One region of the Ensifer sp. NM-2 genome, then DNA from elsewhere that is predicted to be linked to it. Evidence: predicted binding sites of a transcription regulator. Region 1 holds the regulator's gene; each other region holds the start of a gene.
The links. Region 1 encodes LexA, which represses DNA repair genes until DNA is damaged. Its sites were predicted from a motif close to TGTTCNNNNTGTGTTCNG; they were not measured.
Positions count from the first base shown of each region.

Region 2: the regulator LexA is predicted to act here: its motif matches at 3,962-3,979, upstream of C6558_RS14140 (ATP-dependent helicase).
Region 3: the regulator LexA is predicted to act here: its motif matches at 4,059-4,076, upstream of recA (recombinase RecA).

Region 1 is NZ_PVZR01000018.1:22,092-28,291, reverse strand. Features, by position in the region: gene C6558_RS28125 (DUF4242 domain-containing protein) at 210-500, shown strand; gene C6558_RS40065 (hypothetical protein) at 678-821, shown strand; gene C6558_RS28115 (hypothetical protein) at 1,319-1,606, shown strand; gene C6558_RS28110 (hypothetical protein) at 1,665-1,904, opposite strand; gene lexA (transcriptional repressor LexA) at 2,085-2,801, shown strand; gene C6558_RS28100 (hypothetical protein) at 3,021-3,353, opposite strand; gene C6558_RS28095 (hypothetical protein) at 3,997-4,143, opposite strand; gene C6558_RS28090 (GFA family protein) at 4,579-5,010, shown strand; tRNA gene C6558_RS28085 (tRNA-Cys) at 5,312-5,385, opposite strand; gene C6558_RS28075 (thermonuclease family protein) at 6,056-6,200, opposite strand, start outside.
Region 2 is NZ_PVZR01000006.1:77,530-83,729, reverse strand. Features, by position in the region: gene C6558_RS14165 (L,D-transpeptidase) at 1-564, shown strand, start outside; gene C6558_RS14160 (L,D-transpeptidase) at 613-1,347, opposite strand; partial or broken gene C6558_RS14155 (IS110 family transposase) at 1,660-2,767, shown strand; gene recX (recombination regulator RecX) at 3,181-3,693, opposite strand; gene C6558_RS14140 (ATP-dependent helicase) at 4,100-6,166, shown strand.
Region 3 is NZ_PVZR01000009.1:3,449-9,648, reverse strand. Features, by position in the region: gene cckA (cell cycle histidine kinase CckA) at 1-1,912, shown strand, start outside; gene C6558_RS18605 (pseudouridine-5'-phosphate glycosidase) at 2,055-2,984, opposite strand; gene C6558_RS18600 (carbohydrate kinase family protein) at 3,016-3,963, opposite strand; gene recA (recombinase RecA) at 4,203-5,291, shown strand; gene alaS (alanine--tRNA ligase) at 5,521-6,200, shown strand, end outside.

The sequences.
Region 1 (6,200 bases):
GCTATTGGCCGCGAGATATTGTGATCGCGGGGCGATACAGGCGCCCATCGTTTGATCGGACGCCAGTCCCGGTGGAGCCCCTTCCGCTGCTTGATCCTATACTTCCAGGGAAATCGTCGTGAATCGCCGCATCACCGGTGGAAAGTATTGACTTCAATTATATTAGATATTCTTGATATTCAGTCCTCCAACAACCGAGGAACTGAACGATGCCCACCTACATCATTGAACGCGACGTCCCAGGGGCCGACAAGCTCAACCAGGACGACCTTTGCGCATTATCGGCAAAATCCAATGCTGTCGTCGCCGATCTTGGCGTACCATATACATGGATCACCAGTTATGTCGCCGGCGACAAGATTTACTGCGTCCACGAGGCATCAAGCGCCGACGTCATTCGCGAACATTCGGAACGCGCCGGATTTCCGGCGAACAAGATAACCGAAGTTGCTGCCGTCATAGGGCCTGCGACAGCATCCCAGGGGCGCAACGGTAAGTGACCGAAGCGACGTTATCATCGCAGTGCCCGGACACCGGGCACGAATGCGCGACGCAACGCCGGCAAAACAGTGATCCACCGGCACCGTCATTGACTTACGGCGGTATCAATGCAGGCTGGTTTGCCGGCATTCGGCGCCCATGCAGGGTTCCCCGGCACACCTTCCAAGGAGACGATCATGGCAAAAGGTCAAGTGCGAAGTAACCGCGAGGTTAGAAAGCCAAAGAAGGACAAGACTGTCAAAGCCGCCGTTGTGACGGAAGGCTCACAGGTGAAGCTGGCCGGCAGCAGTTTCTCCCTGGGCAAGAAAGACAAGAAGTAAGACGGTCGGCTTTAACCTCTCGAACTAACGACATGAGAGAGATATCCGTCAGTGGCCAGTCGAACTGGGGTGCGCAACGTCTCCGCGACATCCCGGCGCGACTGGTCGAGCACCCGCGGTCAGATGCCGGTTTCGTAGCGCGTTTGAACGTCGTATGTATTTGGCTGGAGATGCGAAGATCGCTACAGGCGGATGCCGCTGGCCACTCGCACTCCATTACGGCGTCCAACATCATCGGAAGCATTTGCGGCGGGTATTGTTGATCAGCTGCCAGCGCCACGCTTTGAGGCGGGCGCCGGAAAATCGAAAACGCCAACGCACCTCACGCCAATCTTTGTGCCTTCATTGCCACAGCTTGAGCACCAGTGCTCGCCTTTCGCAAAGAACTGTTGAACACGGCACAGTGCCCGGCATGCTTGCTGGACTTCGGAACGAAAGCACGGTTCACATCGTTAACCAAACCATCGCCGCCACCTCTGATCTAGTGGACGTTCACCGTGCTTGCAGCCTTGCTTATCGCCTCGATTATCGCATCGCCTAACATCGCCCTCAGCGCTGCCACGGTCGACGACCTGCAAGCCGACTTCGAAACGGCCGTGCCCTGCCAGCAGATAGACGGCCGGAACGTTTGGAAGGGAACGATCGCCTACTACATCCAGTCCTTCGTCTATCAAGGCGACACGCCGGTCGCGACCGAAGCGGCCGACGCTGTGCTGCCGGAGGACAACTCCGCGGAAACCGTCAAGGAATTCGAGGACGCCTGCTCCGCGACGCAGCCGGCCTGATTCAGGCCTCCTCTAGCAGATCGCCCATCGATATTTCTGCTGATCCCTTGATGGCAGGCTATTTCCACTGCGTCCCATCGGCCGCGGCGCAACCGTGCGGCGGGTGTCCGTTGCCAAATGTCAGCTTCAGCCGGTCACAACCCCATTGATTGAGCGGCCCGGGCATCGCCGCATTCAACGCGATACCAACTTCGTCAAACGGGCTCTGCTTGTTATCCACGTATTGATACCAGCGAAACCCAAGGATCGCGGTCGCGGCGACAACGATGGTCAGCAAGATTTGAATCAGCTTCGTCATTAAACCCTCATTCCATAAACGGAAGGAGGCATATCAGCCTCGCGCGGCGCGTGCAGCGACGAGTTGGTCAATCTGCGCTTGATTGAACCAACATTCACAGAATTTTAGGCACTTGCGGAACACATATGGAACAGATAGTGTCTGTTCTTGATTTGTTTCACGCCTCTGGAGCGACTTGCCATGCTGACCCGCAAGCAACAGGAATTGCTTCTTTTCATCCATGAACGAATGAAGGAGTCCGGTGTACCGCCGTCCTTCGACGAGATGAAGGATGCACTCGACCTGGCATCCAAGTCGGGCATTCACCGGCTGATCACAGCGCTCGAGGAACGCGGCTTCATACGCCGGCTTCCCAACCGCGCCCGAGCGCTCGAAGTCATCAAACTGCCGGAAGCCTATGCTGCGAGCGCGCAGCCCCGTCGCGGGTTTTCGCCGAGCGTCATCGAGGGTAGCCTTGGCAAACCGCCCGCCCCTGCCCCCGCGGCGAAAACGCTGCCGGTTGCCGACAACAGCTCCGTGTCGGTTCCAGTGATGGGCCGCATTGCCGCCGGCGTGCCGATCTCGGCGATACAGAACAACACCCACGACATTACCGTGCCGCTCGATATGATCGGCAGCGGCGAGCACTACGCCCTTGAAGTGAAGGGTGATTCGATGATCGAGGCCGGCATTTTCGATGGCGATACGGTGATCATCCGCAATGCCACCACGGCCAATCCCGGCGATATCATCGTGGCACTAGTCGATGACGAGGAAGCAACGTTGAAACGCTTCCGGCGCAAGGGCGCTTCAATTGCTCTAGAGGCCGCCAACCCGGCCTATGAGACGCGCATCTTCGGGCCTGACCGGGTCAAGATTCAGGGCAAGCTCGTCGGCTTGATCCGCCGCTACCACTAAGCCCGTCTCACGCCAGCGCAATTCGAGGAAAAGTGCGGAGCGGTTTTCCGCCAGGAAATGCGTAAAAACAAATAGATAGAGCGCCTAGTGACTCCGTTTAAACCGGAAACGCTCTAGCCGCCTTCATGCCGGCCAGCCGCTCTCTTACTTCAACGTCTCGCCACATAGGGTAGCGAGACGGAGATTTTCGGATCGAGTGTTTTTCACGCTCGACGGATTTTACTCGTGAATCGAGTACTCGCCCAACTCGCAGAGATCCTGCTTGTCTTCAGTCGTGTCGAGACCGGAACCTTCTTCGAATTCAAAGCGCATGTCGTATTTGCAGACATCACGTCCGTCGGCGATGGTAATTTCCATGCTTTCGCCCGGATTAAGCACCTGCCGCCCGAAGACGTCGTCTTCCCACTGATCAACACCGACCGGCGATGTGTAGAAGTTCGTCAAAACGGCATTCGTCTTGTTCTTAAGCTGAAAGACGAGATCCTCAGCGCTTGCGGTGGCCGTCGTTACGGCAAGAATGGCAAGAGCAGTCAGGGCGATCTTATATTTCATTTTATGTCTTTTCCTCCATTGTTGGCTTTGTTTGACACTACCTATACGGGTCGCGCTGTTGGGATATTCATTCCCAGTTCTGTCTAGAGACAATATTTTCAGCACTGACAATAGTGACCGAATCACCATTTCGGGGCGCGTCCTCGCAAGGCCATGTCGTTGGCGACTGCGGACGTTCGCAAACTGGCGGGCAAGCGCAGCCCGGTCGAATTGCGCTTTGAAAACAGTGGTTGGCTGCGATGCGGGCAGCCTCGCTGCGCGTGTTGGACGCGCCGCATTGGCCCATGTTCCTTGCCCCCCGAAAACCGTACCTGCGTGCCGGCAGCATGTCCTTTGCGCAGGCACGCACAGCGTTTCACTTTCGACAATCGGGCTGCTATTGACGGAGAACCGCTTTAGCCAATCGCGCAGGCGCTGGGTGACTTGTTGCTTTCATCGTGCGAGGGGCTGAATCACGCGCTCGCCCGCCCTATCTACGTCACACTTTCGTTGACGCTCGCAACGAGCACGCGGCCGCTTACGCCACCGATGGCCGGTATTTCGACCGCCTTCGGATCTGCGTTCGCCTTGAACCTCGCGTGGGGCGTCGACCGCCAGCGGCATTCGCCGCTGCCAAACCTGTTGAGCGTGTGGCCGATGGCGCTCAATTCTCCTGAACGGAAACCCCGTCCTGGCCAATCTTGATCTCTACGCCGGTCGGTTTTGTTTCCTCGCGGTAGACATAGGCGCCGAGACCAATGACGGCGACGGCGAGCATGGCAATGATCAGATAGAGCCCATTACGGTTCATTCAGCAATTCCTCGCTTGGGTACGGTATGGGTAACTAGGTTCGTACCCAAGAAAGGCAACGGTGCGACGCGGACAGTTCGCTCCTCGCGCGGATGATGCAGGACGGATGCGAACGGCCGTAGGCTTTTTCTCCGCACGATCCGTTGGCCGAGCGCTCTTGCGACGCATCGGCTCGGGCCGCGGAACGTCCCCGACGTGGAGCACGAAAGCGTGCTGGCGCACGTATCGGGCACTTGGTCTGAATATGTGCCCGATGCGCGACGAGACGCCTCGTACCCCGCGCCTGAGCCCAATCGGCTGATGGCCCTACAACGAACGGCCTCAACGGGAGTGCGGTCCTCTGGATTGAGACTGCCCCCGAATGCGCTTGAGCACAAGCAACCCACCTCATAAGAAAGCTCATCAAATGCGCTTCAAAATCAGATGGATGATTGGATGAATCTCGATGTTCAGAACCTTGACGGAGCCTGCCACTGCGGAACGGTTCGCTTCAATGTGAAACTGAAGAGCGGCCTCCGCACCGCCCGCCGTTGCACTTGCTCCTATTGCCAGTTGAAGGGCGCGGTTGCCGTCTCTGCCGCCAAGGACGGGGTCACGGTTCTCTCCGGCGGCGAGGCACTCACCAAATATCAGTTCAACACGAAGGCTGCAGAGCATTACTTCTGCTCGAAGTGCGGCATCTACACATTCCACAAGCCGCGCGCGAACCCGGATTTCTACGGCGTCAACGCCGCGTGCCTTGAAGGCATAAGCCCATTCGATTTCGAGGAGCTACCGGTGAACGACGGCATCAACCACCCGATGGACACGAAGGGATCGACCGGCCCAAGGCTCGCAGGAACGCTCAAGTTTATCCCGGCGGAGTGACGACAGGCGCGGCTGGCAGGACGCCGGCCGCAGCCGTTCAAACTGCTGCACCCTGAATGAGGGGGGCGTTCGTTGCGCCGCCAAGACGTCGAAGATCTACTCGCGGAACGCGAACGGGCGCGCTTGACGAGGCAGAGTGTTGCCAGAAGCAATGGGGATGGAATCGGCAATCTGCTGCTTGGATCGAACGTCGAAGAGGGAGATAACGGGAACCAATTGCCACACCAAGAAGAATGTGTGGCAGCAGATGAAATCCTGCAGTCCAAATAGCGAAACTAATTCAACTACTTAGGAGTGGCTTTGGAGGCCTCGCCCGGAATTGAACCGGGGTACAAGGATTTGCAGTCCTCTGCGTCACCACTCCGCCACGAGGCCTCATCGACTGAGATTATCAAGTCGTGGCGAGCGTTTAGAATGAATATAGAAAGAGCGCAAGAGGGGATTTCTGAAAAACGTCCTCAGGCATTTCTGAAATTCCATCTTTCTCCAACTCTTCCACAGGCTTACCGATCCGGCCCCATAACGGATCGCCGCGAACCCCTTCGACGACAGGCGGCGGGCGCTATACGGCAGCGTCCGACACGAGGCAATTGGATGGATTTACCATTTCGACAGACGGCCCGAATCTTCCGTCCAACCCTTCTTCCGACGTCGCGGGGCGCTGCTACCTTGTACACCGTTTCACGGTAAAGCTACCTTGCACCAAGATTCTTCAGGGAATTGGACGTTGAATCCAGAGTTGATCATCTACCCAAGCTCATACTGACGGTAGTTTTCTGTGGAATGTGCATTGCGGTCGCAATCTGGCGTCTATTCCAGCTCGCGGTGACCGGCCGATTGGACATGTCGCCAATTTTCCCGAACCTTAAGGCAGATTTCCGAGCCAATCCCATCAAGCTGCTTCTAGCAAGCTCTCTTGTTGTGTTCTTTCTGGCACTATCGGCTCTGGGGTTGATAATCGGTATTGATATCGCGCTCGGTGGATAACTTAGACGGCTACACGCTTCCGGCCCTCATCATTCTCTCTGATGACGCCGAGCACCGTCTAACACCAGGGCTTGGGCTGTCCCTTCCAGGGCCGAACCAAGCCCTCCGATACGAGCACGGCGCCGAGAGAGCGGCCGTCGCGCATCACCACGCGCAGCTTTTCGCTGTTCTTGTCGTCGCTCCTGCCGATGGCCTCGATCAGC
Region 2 (6,200 bases), on a different contig from region 1:
TACAGGCAGATGGTGCCCGATCCGACGGGCGAGCGGCCCGGCACTTTGGTTGTCGATGTCGGCAACCATTTCCTCTATCGCGTCTATGAGAACGGCCAGGCGATGCGCTACGGCGTCGGCCTCGGCCGGGCCGGCTTCGCCTGGGCCGGTCGCGGCGTCATCCAGTACAAGCGGCCTTGGCCGCGCTGGAAACCGCCGAACGAAATGGTCGCACGCCAGCCGGAACTGCAGCAGTACAGCATCGAGGCCGGCGGCATGGAGCCGGGGTTGAAGAACCCGCTTGGCGCCCGCGCGATGTATATCTTCCAGAACGGGGAAGATACGCTTTACCGCATCCATGGCTCCCCGGAATGGTGGACCATCGGCCAGTCGGTGTCGTCGGGGTGCGTGCGCATGATCAACCAGGACGTCGTCGATCTCTATGACCGCGTGCCGAACGGCACGCCGGTCGTGGTGACGGATCTGTCGGGCGGCGGAATGGCGGCGCAAACACCGGCCCAGCCGCAGGACAATCTCCTGCCCGGCGAAGGCGGCATCCCCGGCGCACCCCCGCCGATTTATTAGGACCGGCGATGTCGACTGTGGGAGCGCTCCCACAGTCGACGGCTGGCCTCAGATGACGAGCAGCGGCGTCTTTCCCCGGACGCGATTATAGAGATCGATCGCGTCCTGTTGCAGCATCCGCACGCAGCCGGCCGAAGCGTTCTTGCCGATCGAGCGCCACTGCGGCGACCCATGGATCCGGTAGAGCGTATCCTGGCCATCCTGGAAGATATACATCGCCCGCGCGCCGAGCGGATTGCTGAGGCCCGGATCCATGCCGCCCGCCTCGATGCCATATTTCTTCAGGTGCGGCTGGCGCGCGACCATGTCGTCCGGCACCGTCCAACGCGGCCACTTGCGCTTCCAGTGCACGACCGCCCTGCCCTTCCAGGCGCGTCCCTGTGCGCCAAGACCGACGCCATAGCGGATCGCCTTGCCGCCGGGCAGCACCCAGTAGAGGAACATCTTCTGCGTATCGACGACGATCGAATAGGCCGGCTCGTTGGTCGCATAGGCGACCTCCTGCCGCAGGAATTCCGGCTTTATCGCATCGAACTGCACCCCCGGAACATCATAGCCCTCGTCCTTTACCGGACCGTAGATCTGGGCGTAATCGAGCTTCGGCGCCGGCTCATCCTTGCGCTCAAGCTCGATCGGGGCCTTCTCTGGCGGGGTGATGACGCCCTTGCTGGTCTTGTCGGCGGCATTTGGCTCGAGACCGGGCTTGGGGACCTGTGTGCAGGCGCTCAAAATAGAGCTTGCGACCACTGCAAGCAGTGATCGGCGGGACAATTGAAAAGACACTTTTTTATTCCGGGTTGGATGTATGCGAGGAGAGAGTTGTGGCTGTTGGTCCCATTCGTGACCGAAATGTGGTCAAAGCCAATCTCTTTGGTGGATGATCCTCGCCAGTCGCTCGCCGCCAACTGAGTGTTGCAAAATTCACCCGGTCGGGCGCGAGCGGGGAGTCAACTTGACGGCAGACGGAAGCGGCAAGTCGCGTTCAGCCTAGACTAAATGTTCGCCTGGGGACTGGGTGACCCGTCTCACAATATGCAGGTATCGAGGGTTGCGTGAGTTATCCTCGCACAGAGCCTCATGCATAGGAGACGGGCCATGGAAGAGACTACCACATATGTCGGATTGGATGTTCACAAGGAAACGATTTCGGTCGCGCTTGCTGAAGGCGGTAAGCGCGGTGACGTGCGCGCGTTTGGCCAGATCGTCAACACACCAACGGCCTTGGCCCGCATGCTGGCCAAGCTTTCGCAGTCGGGCCGGACGCTGAAGTTTTGCTACGAAGCCGGACCTTGCGGCTACGGCATTCAGCGGCAACTGTCTGCCGCTGGCCATCACTGCGTAGTCGTGGCCCCGTCTTTGATCCCTCGAAAGCCAGGCGATCGCATCAAGACGGACCGCCGGGATGCCAACAATTTGGCAAGGCTTCATCGCGCTGGTGAACTGAGCGCCGTCTGGATCCCCGATCCCGCCCATGAGGCGATGCGCGATCTGGTGCGGGCACGCCTGGCTGCCGTGCGCAGCCTGCGACAGGCGCGCCAGCAGCTCAGCGGATTCCTCCTGCGCCATGGCTGCCATTATGGCCGTCCAGCCTGGACGCAGATGCACCGCCGCTGGCTGGCCGGTCTTCGCTTCGCGCAACCGGCCCACCACATTGTGCTTGAGGATCATATCGCGACGGTCGAGGCTGCTACGGACGGACCGGCGCGATCGGCTGACGAAGCAAATCGAGATGATGTTGAGCGATTGGTCATTGGCCCCGGTCGTCCATGCACTGCAATCACTGCGCGGCATGGCTCTGGTGACCGCAGCAACGATGATTGCCGAATTGGGTGATATCAGTCGCTTTGCCAATCCGCGTCAGCTGATGGCCTATCTGGGGCTCGTACCATCGGAGCATTCGAGCGGCGGCACTCGACGCCAGGGCGGAATTACAAAAGCGGGGAACGGAACTGCACGTCGCATGTTGATCGAGGCGGCCTGGAGCTACCGGTTTCCCGCAAGGGTGAGCCGCGAACAATTGCTGCGCCAGGAGCAGCTCCCAAAAACGATCCGCGACACGGCGTGGAAAGCGCAGGAGCGGCTCTGCGGCCGCTACCGCAAGCTCACCAGGGCCGGAAAGCCGGCCACGACCGTAACCACGGCGATCGCGCGCGAACTATCGGGCTTCGTCTGGGCGATTGCCTGCCAGGTCTCACCGCGTTGAACGCCGCCAAAGTGTAGATTAGCGAGGAGGAGAAGAGCCGATCAGAAAGCCATGTGCACCTGGGCAAGGCTGGGGGCACGGTCACGGCAGGAGAACCCTCGTTTCGACTATCAGCCGGTTTAATTCCGACGCTGCCAACTAGACTGAGGACGCTCCGCGACGCATCAGGTCCGGCGGTAACCAACCCGCGCATCAGAGCATGATCAACCGTCGTTCATTGACCGTGCCTCCTGCTTTCCCCAGGACGCACTCATACGAAACACGACGTCCGAGAAAATCGGGCGGGAGAATTTCTATTCCTGCGACTTGAAAAGGCGAACCGCGCAAAAGTGCGCAGCGGTTTTGCGATGACGACATGCACAAAAACAAGAGCTTAAAGCGCAGCAAGCGAACCCTGGAAATCGCGACGCGCTTTAGGTGAAAGCGTCCTTCCGCAGCACACTCTCGGCCTGCTCCGAGCTCATCTCGAACACTTTTCTGCCTATCTCGAACCCGAAACCGTTGCGAGCGAATGCGGACAGCTCCTTGGCCTTGCGCTTGTCGTCGAGCTCGCCGCGGCGGAAGGGGCCGAAAGCGCGCTTGCGAGCAAAGACCACGGCAGCAAACAGATCGTCGGTCTCCTCCAGCGCCACGGCGGCGGTTTCCCTGTCGATGCCCTTCGCCGAAAGCTTCTGCGCAATCGCCCGTTTCGACTTCCCGCTGCGCACCGCCGACTGCGTGCTGAGCTGCGCATAATCCGCGTCGTTCAGGGCATTCAGATCATAGGCGAACTTGACCGCGAACTCGGCAACGGCCTTGAGCTGCTGCTGGCTGATATCCTCGAACTTCTGTCGTGCCTTCCGGGTGATGGCGTCGAACAACTGTTTCTCCGTCATCATCTGTCGTTCGAGGCGATAGACCGCCGAATTGCGCGCCCAAGACAGCATGCGCGCGGTCGGCGCGTCGGAGGGCGGCGTGTCAGAAGACGGATCGTCGGCTTGTAGATCGTTTGATGTCACGGGGTGGGCGGGCTCGTTTGGGATGCGCTTGATGGGCGATATTTCGCCCACAGAGATAGCCGCAAACGTGACGCTTCGGTAGTCGCCACCGGCGGGATTGATTGCGGTAACGCTAGCCCGGCATTTTGCGACCGGAAACCGATGGGCATTTCAGCCATTGCCAACCGGGCCTTTGCAATGTGATCCCCGGCTGATATGTTCCTAATTCGTTCCCCGTCGTGAATCTCTCATATCGAGCGCGGGGATGCCTCGGCGTCGCCCGCAGGGCCGGGCAATCGGTGCCGGCGCTGGGCGCAAGGGGTAGAATCGGCAGGAACTTACCGGGGACTTCGGCGTGGCGGCGGCCTATCTGGAAAAATTGAATGATCGACAGCGCGATGCCGTCGAATTTGGCGTAACCGCACCGGGCGAAACGATTGCAGGGCCACTCCTGATCATCGCCGGCGCCGGGTCGGGCAAAACGAATACGCTCGCCCATCGTGTTGCCCACCTCATCGTCAACGGCGCCGACCCCCGCCGCATCCTGCTGATGACGTTTTCACGCCGCGCCGCCAACGAAATGGCGCGACGGGTCGAGCGCATCTGCGCCCAGGTACTTGGGGCAAACGCCACTGTTGCCACCGACGCGCTCACCTGGGCCGGAACATTCCACGGCATCGGAGCGCGCCTGCTGCGCATCTATGCCGAGCAGATCGGATTGAATGTCGATTTCACGATCCATGACCGGGAAGACAGTGCCGACCTGATGAACCTTGTCCGGCATGAGCTCGGCCTCTCGAAGACCGAGACCCGGTTCCCGACCAAGGGCACCTGCCTGTCGATCTATTCTCGTGCCGTCAACTCCGAGACGCCGCTGAGCGAGGTCTTGCGCGCGCATTATCCCTGGGTCGGAGGTTGGGAGGAGCAGTTGAAGCAGCTGTTTTCCTGTTATGTCGAGGCAAAGCAGACGCAGAACGTGCTCGATTACGACGACCTGCTGCTCTACTGGGCGCAGACCGTCAGCGAGCCGGAACTGGCCGAGGACATCGGCAACCGTTTCGACCATGTGCTGGTCGACGAATATCAGGATACCAACCGTTTTCAATCATCCGTGCTGATGGCGTTGAAGCCAGGCGGCAGGGGCCTGACGGTCGTGGGCGACGATGCCCAGTCGATCTATTCGTTCCGGGCAGCGACAGTGCGCAACATCCTGGATTTTCCGGGCGAGTTCACCCCTCCGGCCGACGTCATCACGCTTGATCGAAACTATCGCTCCACCCAGACGATCCTTGCCGCCGCCAACGGCGTCATCGATCTCGCCCGGGAACGCTTCACCAAGAACCTCTGGACCGAGCGGCAGTCTGCGGAAAGGCCCAAGCTGCTGGCGGTCGCCGATGAGGCCGACCAGGCACGCTATATCGTCGAGAAGGTTCTGGAGAACCGGGAAATAGGCATGACGCTGAAGCAGCAGGCGGTGCTGTTTCGCTCATCGAACCACAGCGGGCCGCTCGAGGTGGAGCTGACCCGGCGCAATATCCCCTTCGTGAAATTCGGCGGGCTGAAGTTTCTCGACAGCGCCCATGTCAAGGACATGCTGGCGGTACTCAGGTTTGCGCAAAACCCGCGGGACCGGGTCGCCGGCTTTCGCCTGCTGCACATGATCCCCGGTGTCGGCCCGCAGACGGCCGGCAAGATCCTTGACGCGATCGCCGCCGCCCCGGAACCTCTGGCAGCCCTCGGGGAGATCCCCGCCCCGCCGCGTTCCGGCGACAACTGGCGGGATTTCGTCACCCTGATCGAGGGGCTACGCAAACAGGCAGGCGGCTGGCCGGATGAAATTGCCCAGGCACGCGAATGGTACGAGCCGCATCTCGACCGCATCCACGAGGATGCCGACACCAGAAAGGCCGACCTCCTGCAACTGGAGCAGATCGCCGGCGGCTATCCGAGCCGCGAACGCTTCCTCACCGAACTGACGCTCGATCCGCCTGATGCGACCAGCGACCAGGCCGGCGTGCCGCTGCTTGATGAGGACTATCTGATCCTTTCGACGATCCATTCGGCCAAGGGGCAGGAATGGCGCTCGGTCTTCATGCTCAATGTCGTCGACGGCTGCATCCCCTCCGATCTTGGCGTCGGCACCACGCACGAGATCGAAGAGGAACGGCGGCTGCTCTACGTCGGCATGACACGGGCAAAGGACAGCCTGACGCTGATCACCCCACAGCGGTTCTTCACGAGCGGCCAGCATGCGCAGGGCGATCGCCACGTCTACGCCTCGCGCACGCGGTTCATTCCGGCAACGCTCCTGCAGTTCTTCGAGACGGCATCCTGGCCGGTGGTCAGCGCCTCAGCGTCCGAGCGCAGCGCCAGGCAGATCCGCATCGATGTCGGCGCGCGCATGCGGACCATGTGGAAGTAAGGAGCGGCACGTGGCCGAGCCTAGCGACACCGTG
Region 3 (6,200 bases), on a different contig from region 1:
GCGCAAGGGCGAGATCTTCTACATCAACGCTACCCTTGCGGATTGGCTGGGCATCGACCTGACAAAATTCCAGCCGGGCTCCATGAGCATCGGCGATCTTGTCGCCGGCGAGGGGTTGACGCTGGTGCAATCGGTGCAGGCGGAGCCAGGCCTGAAGAAGACCAAGGTGCTGGATCTCGATCTGCGCAAGTCCAACGGCCAGAGCCTGCCGGTGCGCATGGTGCACCGCGTGTCGTCGGCACGCGATGGCGCGCCCGGCGAAAGCCGGACCATCGTCATGTCGCGCGACGGCGGCGAGGACGAGGATCAGTCGGCGTCGAGCGCTGCGATGCGCTTCACCCGCTTCTTCAACAATACGCCGATGGCCATCGCCTCGGTCGACGGCAACGGTCGCATCCTTCGCACCAATGCGCCGTTCCTCAAGCTGTTTTCCGGCCTTGTCTCCCAGGACGATGTCGAGCGTGGCGCGCTGATCGAAACGGTGGTGCATCCGACGGAAAAGGGCCGTCTGCATGAGGCGCTTGCCGCCGCCAAGGATCGCCAGGGCGATATCGCGCCGATCGACGCCTTGCACCCGGCCGATGGCGAGCGGCATTTCCGCTTCTATATCAATGCCGTCATCGACCAGAGCGATCAGGCTCCGGAAGAGGCAGCGATCATCTACGCGCTGGAGATTACCGAGCAGAAGGCGCTCGAAAACCAGATGGCGCAGACGCAGAAGATGAATGCGGTCGGCACGCTTGCGGGCGGCATCGCGCACGATTTCAACAACGTGCTGACGGCGATCCTGCTGTCCTCCGACCACCTGCTTTTGTCGGCGCGACCGGCCGATGCGAGCTTTGCCGATCTGATGGAGATCAAGCGCAACGCCAATCGTGCGGCGGTGCTCGTCAGGCAGTTGCTCGCCTTCTCGCGCAAGCAGACCATGCGGCCGACAGTGCTGAGCATGACCGACGTGATCGGCGACCTGCGCATGCTCGTCGATCGCATGACCGGGACCAACGTCAAGGTCGAAGTCGACTACGGGCGCGATCTCTGGCCGGTGCGCACGGATCTCGGCCAGTTCGAGCAGGTGCTGCTCAACCTTGCCGTCAATGCGCGCGATGCCATGCCGTCAGGCGGCATCATCACGCTTCGCACGCGCAATCTGCCGGCAACGGAAATCGCGGCCATTGGCCGGCGCGAACTGCCGGAGGAAGATTTCGTCATGGTGGAGGTTTCCGACCAGGGAACCGGTATTCCGCCAGAAATTCTCGACAAGATCTTCGAGCCCTTCTTCACCACCAAGGAAGTCGGCAAGGGCACGGGCCTTGGTCTTTCGATGGTCTACGGCATCGTCAAGCAATCCGGCGGCTACATCTATCCGGAATCCGAAGTCGGCAAGGGAACCACCTTCCGCATCCTGCTGCCGCGCCATATCGACATTCCGGAAGCCGCGGGTGAACCGACGCAGGGCGCATCCAATGGGGCGGTGACGCTGCCGCCGGCTGAAGCTGTCGCCAAGCCAGTCGCCAAGACCGAGGAACCGACCGATCTCACCGGTGATTCAGCCGTCGTCCTCCTGGTAGAGGACGAAGAAGCGGTCCGCCGCGGCGGCAAGCGCATGCTCGAGACCCGCGGCTATACCGTGCACGAGGCAGGCTCTGGCGTCGAAGCACTCGAGATCATGGAGGAGCTCGATGGCGCCGTCGATATCGTCGTTTCGGACGTGGTGATGCCGGAAATGGACGGGCCGACACTCTTGACGGAGCTGCGCAAGAAGTACCCGGACCTGAAGTTCATCTTCGTCTCGGGTTACGCGGAAGATGCCTTCGCCCGCAATCTTCCTGCCGACGCCAAATTCGGCTTCCTTCCGAAACCGTTCTCGCTGAAGCAACTGGCCGTGGCCGTGCGCGAGATGCTGGACTCCTGAGGCGTGCGCGAAACTGCGCAGTGCATTGAGCGAATCTGAGAAATCGCGGCGCGCATTTCGGCGCTCGCCAAGAATTGCAGTCCAACAAAAAGCCCGACGCTTTCGCGCCGGGCTTTTCTCTTATGATCTTAATGTCAGTCGACTACTTCGCGGTCAGCGCCACAGCGATTTCGCCGGCGAGGCGGGCATTGTTCTCGACCAGCGCTATGTTGGTTTCGAGGCTGCGGCCCTCGGTCATGTGGAAGAGGTTGTCGAGCAGGTACGGGGTGACCTCCTTGCCGGAAATCTCATCGCGTTCGGCGTTGTCGAGCGCGCGGCCGATGTAGATTTCCATCTCCTCGCGCGCGATCTCGCTTTCGGCCGGAACCGGGTTCGCGATCAGCATGCCGCCATCGACGCCGAGCAGTTCGCGCATGTTCTGGAAGTTGGCGATTGCCGCTGGGCTGTTGAGCATCAGCGGGCTCTTGAGGCCCGAATCGCGCGACCAGAAGGCCGGGAACACGTCGCTGTCATAGGTCACAACAGGCACGCCGCGGGTTTCGAGGACCTCGAGCGTCTTCGGAATGTCGAGGATGGCTTTCGCGCCGGCGCAAACGACGATGACGGCCGTGCGTGCCAGTTCGTCGAGGTCGGCGGAGATGTCGAAGCTCAGCTCGGCGCCGCGGTGCACGCCGCCGATGCCGCCGGTCGCAAAGACGCGGATGCCGGCGCGGGCAGCGGCGATCATGGTGGCGGCAACGGTCGTCGCGCCGGTGCGGCGCTCGGCGATGGCAAAGGCGAGATCGGCGCGCGATACCTTCATCGCGCCTTCGGTCTTGGCCAGCTCTTCCAGCTTCGCATCGTCAAGGCCGATATGCAGAACGCCGTGAATGACGGCGATCGTCGCCGGAACGGCACCCTGGTCGCGGATGATCGCTTCGACGCTGCGGGCCATGTTGAGGTTGCCCGGATAGGGCATGCCATGGGTGATGATCGTCGATTCCAGTGCCACGATCGGCGCGCCGCGTGCCTTGGCGGCTGCAACCTCGTCGGAATATTCCATCGGCAGGAAGGGGGAAGCGGGTTTGGTCATGGTTTTTCCTTGGGAGTTCGGCTGGCGGCGTTCATGCCAGCATTTGAGGTGCCGGCACAAGGGCCAGTGCCTGTTCGAGGTTGGCCTGCGACATTTGTTCCGAGGCGGCCAAGGGAGAGCGAAGCGTAATGCCGGCGGCGGCAATGCCGCGCCGCAGGCATTCCGACAGATCATGGCCGGCAAGACGGGCGGTGAGGAAGCCTGATGCCAGGGCATCGCCGGCGCCGGTAACATCGGCGAGCTCCGGCAGGGCCGGCGGCGTCGCGACGCAGACGGTTTCGCGATCGAAGGCGACGACCGCTCTGCCGCCTCGGGTAACGACGCCGCCATTGAGCCCGGCGGCGCGCAAAAGCGGCGGCCAACCCTCAGCATCCGCCGCATCCTTGCCGGTGAGCGCCCGCGCCTCGGCCTCGTTCATGAACAGGAAGCTGAGCCTGACCAGGCTCGGCTGGAATCGGATCACCTTTGCCGGCGATACGGCGATACCGGCGACAATGCGCCCATCCGTCGACGCCGCCGCTACGAGGGCGGCGATGGTTTCTTCGGGCAGGTTCGCATCGGTCAGCACCAGCCGGCTGTCGGCGATGGCATCGCGCAATGCGCGCCGCTGCAACTGGCGCGGCGAGAACATCCGGTAGAGATCCATGTCGGCAAGGGCGATCACCAGGTTGCCGTCATTTTCAATGATCGCAGTGTAGCTCGGCGTCTGGCGGTCGAGAAAGGTGAGGGGATTGTCGATGACGCCGGCAGCCGCTGCGGCCGCCGTCACGATGTCGCCAGCAGCGTCACCACCGCGCGTGCTGATCATCCGGACGCTATGACCCAGTCGTGCCAGGTTGCGCGCAGCGTTGAAGCCGCCGCCACCTGCCTCTTCGAACCAGGTGCCGGGGTTGCTCGAACCGGGTGCGGTCGTGCCCGAGATGCGGCCGCGCCGATCGATATGAGCGCCGCCGAAGACGGCGATTTCGCCTTCCTTCATGAATGTTCCTCTGCTGTCTATCGGCCGAATCGGATCGGGAGGGTTCATCGTCTCAGGGTGCGCCTGGCGCTGCCAAAAAAATTACGCAGCAAAGCGTGAACATGAATCGAACACAATCCGAATAATTCCTATTTTTCAATGTCTTGTCCTGCTCTTGCAAAAACGGAACAAAACATGTACAAAAACTCGTGCGGCGGCTTCATTGCCTCGGTAGCTTCAATAACCTAAAGGTGGACCAAATGGCACAAAACTCTTTGCGGCTCGTAGAGGACAAATCGGTGGATAAAAGCAAGGCACTTGAAGCGGCACTTTCCCAGATCGAACGGTCGTTCGGCAAGGGATCGATCATGAAGCTCGGTGGGAAGGACAGCATCATCGAGATCGAGACGGTTTCGACCGGCTCTCTCAGCCTGGACATCGCACTCGGCATTGGTGGCTTGCCGAAGGGCCGCATCGTCGAAATCTATGGTCCGGAAAGCTCGGGCAAGACGACGCTGGCGCTGCAGACCATCGCAGAAGCACAGAAGAAGGGCGGCATCTGCGCCTTCGTCGACGCCGAACACGCACTCGACCCGGTTTATGCGCGCAAGCTGGGCGTCGATCTCGAAAACCTGCTGATCTCGCAGCCCGATACCGGCGAACAGGCGCTCGAAATCACCGATACGCTGGTACGCTCCGGGGCGATCGACGTTCTCGTCATCGACTCCGTCGCAGCGCTCGTGCCGCGCGCCGAAATCGAAGGCGAAATGGGCGACAGCCTGCCGGGCATGCAGGCCCGTCTGATGAGCCAGGCGCTGCGCAAGTTGACCGCCTCGATCTCGAAGTCGAACTGCATGGTGGTCTTCATCAACCAGATCCGCATGAAGATCGGCGTCATGTTCGGTTCGCCGGAAACGACGACGGGCGGCAATGCGCTGAAGTTCTACGCCTCCGTTCGCCTCGACATCCGCCGTATCGGTTCCGTCAAGGAGCGCGAAGAAGTCGTCGGCAACCAGACGCGCGTCAAGGTCGTCAAGAACAAGATGGCGCCTCCCTTCAAGCAGGTCGAATTCGACATCATGTATGGCGAAGGCGTCTCGAAGACCGGCGAACTCGTCGATCTCGGCGTCAAGGCTGGTATCGTCGAGAAGTCCGGTGCCTGGTTCTCCTATAACAGCCAGCGCCTCGGCCAGGGTCGCGAGAACGCCAAGTCGTTCCTCAGGGACAATCCGGACCTGTCGCGCGAGATCGAGACGGCTCTGCGTCAGAACGCCGGCCTGATCGCCGACCGGTTCCTCGAGAATGGTGGTCCGGAACCCGACGACGGCGACGACGCTGCCGAAGCATAAGCAGCGAGCCGAGCTTCAAGCTTTCAAAACCGGTCGCCTTCATCGGCGGCCGGTTTTTTGCTGCCGTCTGGACAGCATGATACGCGAACGATAAAAGCCTGTGGTTCCGGCGACCGAGGGCGTTGGAGGGCGCAGCCGTCAGCGATGGCCGCGGGGTCGAAGGATAACGGCGAGTGGCGCGGCAGATGCCGGGGCCTGGGCCTGAATTGGTGCACAGATAGGACGCAAGATGAGCGGCGTGAATGAAATCCGGTCGACGTTTCTCGACTATTTCCGCAGGAATGGTCATGAGGTGGTGTCGTCGAGCCCGTTGGTACCGCGCAACGACCCGACGCTGATGTTCACCAATGCCGGCATGGTCCAGTTCAAGAACGTCTTCACCGGGCTTGAGCAGCGTCCCTATTCGACGGCCGTGACGGCGCAGAAATGCGTGCGCGCCGGCGGCAAGCACAACGACCTCGACAATGTCGGCTACACCGCGCGCCACCACACCTTCTTCGAGATGCTCGGCAATTTCTCCTTTGGCGATTACTTCAAGGAAAACGCTATCGAGCTTGCCTGGAACCTGATCACCAGGGAATATGGCCTCGACGCCAAGCGCCTGCTGGTCACGGTCTATCACACCGACGACGAAGCCTTTGGCCTTTGGAAAAAGATCGCCGGCCTTTCCGACGACCGCATCATCCGCATCCCGACCAGCGACAATTTCTGGGCCATGGGCGATACCGGCCCTTGCGGTCCTTGCTCGGAAATCTTTTACGACCACGGCGACAAGATCTGGGGCGGGCCTCCTGGTTCTGCCGATGAGGACGGCGACCGCTTCATCGAGATCTGGAACCTCGTCTTCATGCAGTACGAGCAGATCACCAAGGAAGAGCGCGTCAACCTGCCGCGTCCGTCGATCGACAC